Salinarimonas sp.: one gene and its partner. Each later gene encodes a partner of the first gene's protein in a complex. Links are inferred from orthologs where the notes say so. Each region holds a gene or a part of one and is shown on either strand. Other genes may lie near its edges.

Evidence for each region. The genes of interacting proteins can lie anywhere in the genome.
Region 2: the proteins of ABL310_RS18705 (region 1) and dapF are in contact, whole or in part, in a solved structure (PDB 5YGU), measured with the Escherichia coli proteins. The link is inferred for Salinarimonas sp. from one-to-one orthologs.

Annotation. Positions count from the first base shown.
Region 1 is NZ_CP157794.1:4,003,386-4,009,441, reverse strand. The notes cover bases 1,451-4,279. They hold ABL310_RS18705 (RNA pyrophosphohydrolase), read left to right. Parts: upstream 1,451-2,527; coding sequence 2,528-3,031; downstream 3,032-4,279. Other genes in these bases: chrA (chromate efflux transporter), read left to right, coding at 3,466-4,279; hisE (phosphoribosyl-ATP diphosphatase), read left to right, coding at 3,078-3,431; ABL310_RS18710 (divergent polysaccharide deacetylase family protein), read left to right, coding at 1,451-2,526. Outside these bases: ABL310_RS18715 (S41 family peptidase), read left to right, coding at 1-1,122; more of ABL310_RS18710, read left to right, coding at 1,276-1,450; more of chrA, read left to right, coding at 4,280-4,878; ABL310_RS18690 (hypothetical protein), read left to right, coding at 4,980-5,141; ABL310_RS18685 (hypothetical protein), read right to left, coding at 5,229-5,381; ABL310_RS18680 (mandelate racemase/muconate lactonizing enzyme family protein), read left to right, coding at 5,565-6,056. UniProt on the Escherichia coli protein: Master regulator of 5'-end-dependent mRNA decay.
Region 2 is NZ_CP157794.1:5,081,262-5,085,832, forward strand. What follows is about bases 1,614-4,571. They hold dapF (diaminopimelate epimerase), read left to right. Parts: upstream 1,614-2,624; coding sequence 2,625-3,518; downstream 3,519-4,571. Other genes in these bases: ABL310_RS23590 (DUF1194 domain-containing protein), read left to right, coding at 1,614-1,886; ABL310_RS23595 (hypothetical protein), read right to left, coding at 1,896-2,480; mtaB (tRNA (N(6)-L-threonylcarbamoyladenosine(37)-C(2))-methylthiotransferase MtaB), read left to right, coding at 3,518-4,571. Also shown: ABL310_RS23580 (hypothetical protein), read left to right, coding at 1-340; cmk ((d)CMP kinase), read left to right, coding at 328-972; more of ABL310_RS23590, read left to right, coding at 1,062-1,613. UniProt on the Escherichia coli protein: Involved in the succinylase branch of the L-lysine biosynthesis and in the biosynthesis of the pentapeptide incorporated in the peptidoglycan moiety. Catalyzes the stereoinversion of LL-2,6-diaminopimelate (L,L-DAP) to meso-diaminopimelate (meso-DAP).

The DNA of each region.
Region 1 (6,056 bases):
GGCATGCTCACCTCGCTCGATCCGCATTCGAGCTATCTCGATCCCAAGAGCTTCCGCGACATGCAGGTGCAGACGCGCGGCGAGTTCGGCGGGCTCGGCATCGAGGTCACGATGGAGGAAGGCCTGGTCAAGGTCGTCACCCCCATCGACGATACGCCGGCGGCGAAGGCGGGCGTGCTCGCCAACGACCTGATCACCCATATCGACGGCGAGGAGGTGCAGGGCCTGACCCTGAACCAGGCCGTCGACCTGATGCGGGGCCCGGTCAATTCCTCGGTCGATCTGCGGATCCGCCGCGGCGAGGGCGCCGAGCCGATCACGGTCTCGATCACCCGTGACATCATCCGCATCCGCCCGGTGCGTTGGCGCGCCGAGGACGACGTCGGCTACCTGCGCGTGACGCAGTTCAACGAGCAGACCTACCCGAACCTCGAGAAGGCCATCGCCGAGCTCACCGAGGAGATCGGCGAGGAGCGGCTCAAGGGCTTCGTGCTCGACCTGCGCAACAATCCGGGCGGCCTGCTCGACCAGGCGATCATGGTGTCCGACGCGTTCCTCGACCGCGGCGAGATCGTCTCGACCCGGGGCCGAAACGCGGCCGAGACGCAGCGCTTCTCCGCCCGCTCGGGCGACCTCACCGACGGCAAGCAGGTCGTGGTGCTCGTCAACGGCGGGTCGGCCTCCGCGTCCGAGATCGTCGCCGGCGCCCTTCAGGACCACGAGCGCGCCACGGTCATCGGCACGCGCTCCTTCGGCAAGGGATCGGTGCAGACCATCATTCCCCTCGGCGGAACGGGCGCGCTGCGCCTGACCACGGCGCGCTACTACACGCCGTCCGGCCGCTCCATCCAGGCGGTGGGCATCGATCCGGACACGATCGTGCTGCAGAACGTCCCCGAGGAGCTTCGCGGTCGCGATGCGGTCGAGGGCGAGGCGGGCCTGCGCGGCCACCTCTCCAACGGCGAGGAGGAGGAGATGCCCGCGTCCTCCGCCTACGTGCCGCCGGATCCCGAGGACGACACGCAGATCGCCGCCGCCATCGCGATCCTGCGCGGCGAGCGCATCGAGACGGCGATCGACTCCGCCGCGCGCGAGCCCGAGGCCGAGACGGTTCCGAACTGAGGATAAGCCGCGACGCGGCGGCGCTTCGTCCGCCGTGTCGCCACCCTGCACTCGACGGCCCGCCTTCGATGCTCGACATTGGAGGCGGGCCGTTGCGATTCGGCCCCGGCGAGAGGGCCGGTATCACGGGTGAGGGGAGCGGAGACGGGTCCTGTGTCCAGCGCATCCGACGACCTGACGACGCCGCTCGGCGCGGATCGCGAGGCGAGGAAGCCCTCGGCCTGGGCGCGCTCGCCGCTGGCGCGGCTGCCGCTCGGGCGGATCGCCTCCGGCGCGCTGATGGCGTCCGCCGCCCTGATCGGCGGCTATCTCGCCCTCGCCGACGATCCGATGGGCGGCGAGCCGCACGCCGTCGTCGAGATCCGCGACGGCGCATCCCCCGAAGGCGCGGCCGCGAGCCCGCCGCAGAGCGGCCTCGCCCTGATCCAGGACCTGCCGCGCCAGGGACCGCGGGCGACCGCCGTCGAGGTGGAGCGCGCCTCCGGCGTCGACGTGATGCGCCCCGACGGCGCGGCCGATTCGGGCGCCTTGATCATCCAGGTGCCGCAGGACGGCTCCGCGGCGCCCTCGCAGGCCGATCTCGCCGGCGGCGGTCTCGCCCCGGCGCCGGACCCGCGCCTCGTCGAGCGCACACGCTACGGGCTCCTGCCGCGCATCGGCGAGGACGGCGCGACGCCGCTTTCCGTCTACGCGCGCCCGGCCGCGCCGCTCGTGGCTTCCGAGAGCACACGGGTCGCCATCCTGGTCACCGGGCTCGGCATCAGCCAGACGGGTACCGCCGAGGCCATCGACCGGCTCCCGGGCGACGTCAGCCTCGCCTTCGCACCCTATGGCGGCGATCTCGACCGGCACGTGGCGCGAGCGCGAGAGGACGGGCACGAGATCTTCCTGCAGGCGCCGATGGAGCCCTTCGACTACCCCGCCAGCGACCCGGGCCCGCATACGCTCACCACCGCCGCCTCCGCCGACGACAATCGCGACCGGCTGCATTGGCTGATGGGGCGCTTCACCGGCTATGTCGGCGTGGTGAACTTCATGGGCGGGCGGCTCACCGCCGACGACGCGGCATTTCGGCCGATCCTCGCCGAGATCGGCGGGCGTGGGCTCGGCTTCGTCGACGACGGCTCCTCCTCGCGGACGCGCGCACCGGCGCTCGCCGGCGCGCTGGGCCTCCCGGCGGCGCAGGCCGATCTCGTTCTGGACACCGTCCCCGATCCCGACCGGATCGACGCCGCGCTCGCCCGGCTGGAGACCCTCGCCCGGGATCGCGGCTTCGCGTTCGCCACCGCGAGCGCGCTGCCGATGACGGTGGAGCGCATCGCCGCCTGGGCCGCCGAGGCCGAGCGGCGGGGCGTGCGCCTGACGCCGGTCTCCGCCACGCTCGCCGTCCCCACCGGAGGCTAGGATGCCAGACGAGAAGCCGCCCTACCGCCCTTGTGTCGGCGTCGCTTTGTTCAACCGCGAAGGTCTCGTCTTCGTCGGCAAGCGTATCCCCGAATCCGGCCCGGAGCACGTCGAGGGCCCCTATGTCTGGCAGATGCCGCAGGGCGGCATCGACCCGGGCGAGGATCCGCTCCTCGCGGCGCGTCGCGAGCTGCTCGAGGAGACCAACGTCTCGAGCGCCAGCCTCCTCGGCGAGGCGGCCGATTGGTACGCCTACGACCTGCCCGACACGGTCGCCGCGCAGGCCTGGAAGGGCAAATGGCGCGGCCAGACGCAGAAATGGTTCGCCTTCCGCTTCGAGGGCGAGGAGAGCGAGATCGACATCGCCTCCCCGGCCGGGCACGCGCCCGAGTTCGAGGCCTGGCGCTGGGAGCGGCTCGAGCGCCTGCCGGAGCTGATCATCCCCTTCAAGCGCCCCGTCTACGAGCGGGTCGTGGCCGATTTCGCCCGCTTCGCGGCGGTGTGACCGCCCTCGTCATCGCCGCGTCACGCGAATCGCGCATCAGAGGCTGATGAGCGACGCCATCGACCGTCTGTACCGCGCCGTCCTCGCCGCCCGGAACGAGGACGTGGCGACCTCGAAGACCGCCCGGCTTCTCGCCGCGGGCCTGCCCAAGATGGGCAAGAAGCTCGCCGAGGAAGCCGTCGAGACCGCGCTCGACGCGCAGGGCGGCGATACCGGCCGGATCGTCGCCGAGAGCGCCGACCTGATCTATCATCTCACGGTCCTGTGGGCCGGCGCCGGGATCGAGCCGCGCCAGGTCTGGGAGGAGATGGAGCGGCGCGAGCGGCATTACGGCATCGCGGCGAAGGTGCCGAAGTCCGAGCGCAAGCGCGCCCCTGACGCGCGCCAGCGCCTGCGCTAGCTTCGTTGCGCGAACGCGACCCGGAGACACCCCGATGACGAAGCCGACGGCCGAGAGCGGCGCGCCGCCCACCGATGCGCCCGCCGGCGCGCCGGCGCATCCGAGCCTCGGCGAGGCCTTCCGGGTCTGGGCGCGGGTCGCCGCGCTCTCCTTCGGCGGGCCGGCGGGGCAGATCGCGGTGATGCACCGCATCGTCGTCGAGGAGAAGCGCTGGGTCTCGGAGAGCCGGTTCCTGCACGCCTTGAACTATTGCATGCTGCTGCCCGGCCCGGAGGCGCAGCAGCTCGCCACCTATCTCGGCTGGCTCACCCACCGGACGCTCGGCGGCGTGATGGCGGGGCTCTTGTTCATCCTGCCGGGCGCCGTCTCGATCCTGGCGCTGTCCATCGTCTACGCGCTCTACGGGAACGTCGGCTTCGTCGCGGCCCTGTTCTTCGGGCTGAAGGCGGCGGTTCTCGCCATCGTTCTCCAGGCGCTGGCGAGGCTCTCGGGCAAGGCCCTGCGCAACGGCGCGATGTGGGCGCTCGCAGCGGCGGCCTTCGTCGGCATCTTCTTCTTCTCGGTGCCTTTCCCGGTCATCGTCATCGGCGCGGGCCTGATCGGCTTCCTGGCCGCGCGCGCGGGCGCGCCCGCCTTCCTGCCGCCGCCGAAGAACGCACAGGCCGCCGACGATCCGCGCGGCGACTACCTCGTCGGCGATCGCCTGCCGCCGCACGCGAGGCCGACCGCGCGCGCGACGCTGCGAGTCGCGGGCGTGTGCCTCACGATCTGGCTCGTTCCCGTGGCCGCGCTCTTCCTCGCGCTCGGGCCGACGGACACCTACACGCAGATCGCGCTGTTCTTCTCGCAGATGGCGATGGTGACCTTCGGCGGCGCCTACGCCGTCCTCGCCTATGTCGCGCAGCAGGCGGTGGAGGCCTATGGCTGGCTCGCGCCCGGCGAGATGCTCGATGGTCTCGGCATGGCGGAGACGACGCCGGGGCCGCTGATCATGGTCCTGCAATATGTCGGCTTCCTCGCCGCCTTCCGCGATCCGGGAGGGCTCGACCCGGTGCTGGCCGGCGCGCTCGGTGGGCTGCTCGCGACCTGGGTCACCTTCGCGCCCTGCTTCCTGTGGATCTTCCTCGGCGCGCCCTGGATCGAACGCCTGCGCGAGAACAGGCCGCTCGCCGGCACGCTCTCGGCGATCACGGCGGCGGTGGTGGGCGTGATCCTGAACCTCGCGCTCTGGTTCTCGATCCACGTCCTCTTCCGCGAGACCGTGCCGGTCCTCACCGCCGGGCTCGATTTCGCGGCGCCGGTCCTCGGGAGCGTCGACCCGTGGGCGACGCTGCTTTCGGCGGCGGCGCTCCTCGCCGTGTTCCGCTTCGAGGCGGGCATGCTCGTCGTGCTGGCCGGGGCGGCGGGGGCGGGCGTCGTCCTGCATCTCGCGGGGCTCGTCGCCTGAGCGCGACCGGCCGCCGCCACATGAAGCGAAGCTGAACGGGCCGCTCAGGCTCGGTTCCGGCACGGCTCGCTACACGAGACCTCACGCACGGAGGTCTCGTCATGTTCAAGCGCCCGCTCGCCCTCGCAGCCGCCACCCTCTACGTCACGACGATGATCGGCCTCGTCGGCGGCATCGGCGTGATGGCGTCGAGCGCGCCGACCCAGCCGGAGGGCTCGGGCCACGAGGTCGGCTTCGCGCTGATCATGCTCCTGAACAAGTGAGGGCATCTCGTGCGAACGCACGTGAAGATGCGCCGGGGCTGGTCCGCCCGGAACCTCGAAGCCGGCATTCACGGCTGATGGTCGGGCCTACTCGCCGGCATCCTCGCGGGCGGCCGGACGCGCGCCCTCTCGCTCCGCCTGGCGCTTCTCGCGCCTGAGCGTCCAGACTTCGCGGACCGCGAAGCCGATCACGGCGACGAGGAGAAGAAACTCGCCCAAAACGATGAGGGCGCTCTGCATGGCGTGCCTCGTGGTGGCGATGGATGATCGGTCTCCTGCAGAGCTAGGGCGGCACGGCTGCCGGGAAAGAGGGCGGCGCGCGGGCCGTGCGGGAGAGCGGACCTCACGGCTTGGCAGCCGGGCGCCGCGTGCGCATGCTGCGCCCCGAAGGGCGGTGCTCGCCCGGGCAGGGAGATGGAGCCGATGAAGATCGCCAAGGTCGTCGCCAGCGTGCATCGCGTGCGCGGCACGCTGCCGGTCTCGGGCAAGCCGATCCCGGACGCGGTGCGGGTCGTCTGCGAGATCGAGACCGACGACGGCCTCGCCGGTATCGGGATGACCGGCCGCTTCCTCGCGCACGGCACGGCGGCCGTCGTGAACCATCACCTCGGTCCCGCGGTGGTCGGGCTCGACCCGCGTGACGTCGAGGCCGTCGACGCGCGTCTCGCGGCGCTCGCCTCCGAGCGCGGGCGCATGAGCGGCATCAATCTCGCGGCCAGGTCCTGCATCGATCTCGCCTGCTGGGATCTGGCCGGGAAGGCGGCAGGGCGCACCGTCGCGCAGCTTCTCGGGGGGCACTCCGACGCCGCCGACGTCTACGTCACCTTCGGCTTTCCCGGCTACGATCGCGACGAGCTCGTCGAGACGGCCCGGATGCTCGTCGGGCAGGGCCATGCGAGGCTCAAGCTGCTCGTC
Region 2 (4,571 bases), 1.1 Mb from region 1 along the record:
CCCGATCGCGTTCGAGGCGGCGGTCGACGCGGCAGGCGGGCCGTCCCCGGCGGCGGCCGTGCTGCTGGCCGGGCTCAACTCCCCGGGACGCGTGACGGTCGTCGCGCCCGTCGGCGCGCTGGATCCGCTGGTCGACCTTCTGCGCCGCTTCGGCGCGCGCGTCGCCTTGGAGACGCGCGACGAGACGTGCGCCATCGTCCTCGAGGGCCAGCCGGAGCTGCACGGCGTTCACGTCCGCGCGGACGCCGTGGCCGGCGCCTCGCCGCTTTCGCCATCCGAGCGGCCCGGCGCCGACGCCGACGCGCTCGCAACGAGGGAGCCTCCCGCATGGGGTTCGTGATCGCCGTCGACGGGCCGGCCGCTTCCGGCAAGGGGACGCTGTCGAAGCGCATCGCCGCGCATTACGGGCTCGCGCATCTCGATACCGGCCTGCTCTATCGCGCGGTGGCGCGGCTCCTGCTCGACAAGAGCCGCGCGCTCGACGACGAGCAGGCCGCCGCCGCGGCCGCCTACGCGCTCAACCTCGCCTACATGGACGAGAGCCGGCTGCGCGGAGCGGAGATGGGCGAGGCGGCCTCCCGCGTCTCGGTGATCCCCGCCGTGCGCGCGGCCTTGCTCGACCGGCAGCGCGATTTCGCGGCCCAGGAACCCGGCGCCGTCCTCGACGGCCGCGACATCGGCACGGTGGTGTGCCCGGAGGCCGCCGTGAAGCTGTTCGTCACGGCGAGCCCGGAGGAGCGGGCGCGGCGACGGCACCGCGAGCTCGTCGACCGCGGCGACGCGCCGCCCTACGAGAGCGTGCTCGCCGACATCCGCGCCCGCGACGCCCGCGATACGGGCCGGGCGTCCGCGCCGCTGCGTCAGGCGCAGGACGCGATCCTGCTCGACACGACCGAGCTCGACATCGACGCCGCCCTCGCCCGGGCGATCGCCGTCGTCGAGGAGGTGCGCGGCGCTTCGTCGCTTCCGTAAGGCGCCCACTAGCCTCGATCCGTCGCCGGCTGGCATGCTCCTCGCTTGAACCGCGCTCGGGGGGCTCTCCAGACGAGGAGGCCGAGGCGATGTGGGCGTTGCGTGTCGGCGGGAGTTCCCGCCTGGGCGGCTTGACCGCCCTTCTCCTCGCGGCTGCGGTCGCGAGCGTCGGGCCGGCTCGGACCGCGCAGGCCGAGACCGAGGTGGACGTCGCGCTGGTGCTCGCCGTCGACATCTCCTTCTCCATGGACACCGACGAGCAGGAGCTCCAGCGCGCCGGCTTCGTCGAGGCCCTGCGCTCGCCGGAAGTGCACGAGGCGATCGATCGCGGGTTGATCGGGCAGATCGCGGTTACCTATGTCGAATGGGCGGGCGTCGCCGATCGGCACGTGATCGTGCCCTGGACGCTGGTCGACGGCCCGGAGAGCGCCGTCCGCTTCGCCGAGGACCTCGAGTTCGAGCGCATCCACCGGGCGCGCCGGACCTCGATCTCCAACGCCATCGAGTTCGGGCTCGAGATGCTCGAGGAGAGCGGCGTGCGGGCGTTGCGCCAGGTGATCGACATCTCCGGCGACGGGCCGAACAACGAGGGTCGCTGGGTGACGGTGGCGCGCGATCGCGCGATCGAGCGCGGCGTGACCATCAACGGCCTCCCGATCATGCTCAAGCGGCCGGGCTATCTCGATATTCACAATCTGGACGAATACTACATCGACTGCGTCATCGGCGGCCCGGGGGCCTTCGTCGTGCCCGTGCGCGCGCCCGAGGAGTTCGTCGACGCGATCCGCACCAAGCTCGTGCTCGAGATCGCCGGCGAGGCGCCCGACGAGCCGTTGATCGAGCTCGCCCAGGTCGACGTTCCGACCGACTGCCTGATCGGCGAGCGGCAATGGGAGCACCGAAACCGTTTCTGAGAGGAGGCGTCATTCCGGGACGACCAGGATCGCGATCCGCGATCCCGGCGCCTCGGCGTCGGCGGCGAGCGCGAGCAGCTCCTCGTAATAGACGTCCTCGACGACGAGCCCCTCCTGGTCGAGATGGGCGGTGAGCGCCTCGTAGGCGTCGCCGATCTCGGCGTAGGCGCCCGCGTGCACCGTGCGCATGGCGTAGCCGGACGGCGTCGCCCCGAAAACGAGACGCGGGGCGGCGGCGAGCGCGGCGTCCGCCTCTTCCGGCTCCGGCGCGCGGGCGAGCGGCAGGTGCAAGACGAAGCCGACCATGAGATCGTCGCCGCCCTCGAAGGCGACGAGCGGCGCCCCGGCCGCGGAGAGCCCGCCGGCGGCGAGGCCGTCCTCCAGGACGCGCGTGGCCTCTTGCAGGGCGGCGAAGACGTCGTCCCAGGGCGCGCGCTCCCGCAGGAGAGCCGCCGGCCGGTCCACCAGCCGCACCGTCTCCACCGTCGGCGCGACGAAGACGCCGTCCTGCGCCGCGGCGGCGGAGGATTCCGACGCGAGGGCGATCGCGAGCGCCGTCAGAGCATGCCGTGCCTGCGTGCGAATGCCTGCCAAGCGACCTCCTCCCCTGCCGGTGGCTCCGCGACGATATACGGAGCGGTACGGCGGGGCGAGCCCCCCTGGCATTCCGCTCCACCCTGTCGCATATGTAGCCGCGTCCGTTCCGGCTCGCCCAGGCAGCTTCCCAGGTATCGCCCCATGTCCCCCCTCGCGCACCGCCGCTTTCTCAAGATGAACGGCATCGGCAACGAGATCGTCGTGCTGGATCTGCGCGGGACCGACATACGCGTGCGGCCGGAGGAGGCGCGGGCGATCGCGCGCGATCCGGCCTCGCGCTTCGACCAGCTGATGGTCGTGCACGATGGGCGCATCACCGGCGTCGACGCCGACATGAAGATCTACAATACCGACGGCTCGGAATCGGGCGCCTGCGGCAACGGCACCCGCTGCGTCGCCTGGGCGCTGACGCGCGATCCCGCGATGGGCGACCCCGCGAGGACGACGCTGACCTTGCGCACGAAGGCGGGCGTCCTGCCCGTCACGATCGACGGGGAGTGGACCTTCACCGTCGACATGGGCGCGCCGAAGCTCGCCTGGCAGGACATCCCCCTGCGCGACCCCTTCCCGGATACCCGCACCATCGAGCTGCAGATCGGCCCGATCGACGATCCGATCCTGCACTCGCCGGCGGCGGTCAACATGGGCAATCCCCACGCGATCTTCTTCGTCGACGACGTCGACGCCTACGATCTCGCCAGGATCGGCCCGCTGCTCGAGAACCACCCGATCTTTCCCGAGCGCGCGAACATCTCCCTCGCCGAGATCGTCTCGGAGAGCCGCATCCGGCTGCGCGTCTGGGAGCGCGGGGCGGGCATCACCCGGGCCTGCGGCTCGGCCGCCTGCGCCGCCCTCGTCGCCGCCGCGCGCAAGACGCTCACCGGGCGCGAGGCCGTGGTGGCGCTGCCCGGCGGCGAGCTGACGATCCGTTGGCGCGAGCGCGACGACCACGTGCTGATGACGGGGCCCGTCGCGCTCGAGCACGAGGGCCGGTTCGCCCCCGCTCTGTTCGCGGATCGCGCGGAGAGCGCCTGATGGCGGGGGCCGACGCCCCTCCCGCGCCGGAGATCCACACCTTCGGCTGCCGGCTGAACATCGCCGAGAGCGAGGCGATCGCCCGGCGCATGGAGGCGGCGGGCCTCACCGACGCGGTCGTCGTCAACACCTGCGCCGTGACCACCGAGGCGACGCGCCAGGCCCGCCAGGCGATCCGCCGGATCGGGCGCGAGCGGCCCGGGGCGCGCGTCGTCGTCACCGGCTGCGCGGCGCAGGTGGAGCCGGACGCCTTCGCGGCGATGCCGGAGGTCGCCCACCTCGTCGGCAACGAAGAGAAGCTCGAGGCCGAAACCTGGACGCGCCTCGCGCGGCCCGACGCGCCGCGCCGCCTCCTCTCCGACGTGATGCAGGCGCGCACGGCCCGCGCCCCGGACGCCGCGCCGCCGCGGGGGCGCACCCGCGCCTTCGTCCAGGTCCAGACCGGCTGCGACCACCGCTGCACCTTCTGCGTCATCCCCTTCGGCCGGGGGAATTCCCGCTCCGTGCCGCTGCCGGTCGTGATCGAGACCGTGCGCGCCCAGGTGGAAGCCGGCGCGCTGGAGGTCGTCCTCACCGGCGTCGACCTGACGAGCTGGGGCGGCGATCTCGACGGCGCGCCCCGCCTCGGCGCGCTGGTGAAGGCCATCCTCGCCGCGGTCCCGGACCTGCCGCGGCTGCGCCTCTCCTCCATCGATTCGGTGGAGGTGGACCCCGATCTCGTCGAGGCGATCGCCACCGAGCCCCGGCTGATGCCGCACCTGCACCTGTCGCTGCAGGCGGGCGACGACCTGATCCTCAAGCGCATGAAGCGCCGCCATTCCCGCGCGGACGCGATCCGCCTCTGCGCCGAGCTGCGCGCGGCCAGGCCCGAAATCGTGTTCGGGGCGGACGTCATCGCGGGCTTTCCCACCGAGACCGAGGCGATGTTCGCCCGCTCCCTCGATCTCGTGGCGGAATGCGGGCTCACCCATCTCCACGTCTTCCCCTATTCGCCGCGCCCCGGCACCCCGGCCGCGCGCATGCCCCCGGTCCCCGGTCCGGTGGTCAAGGAGC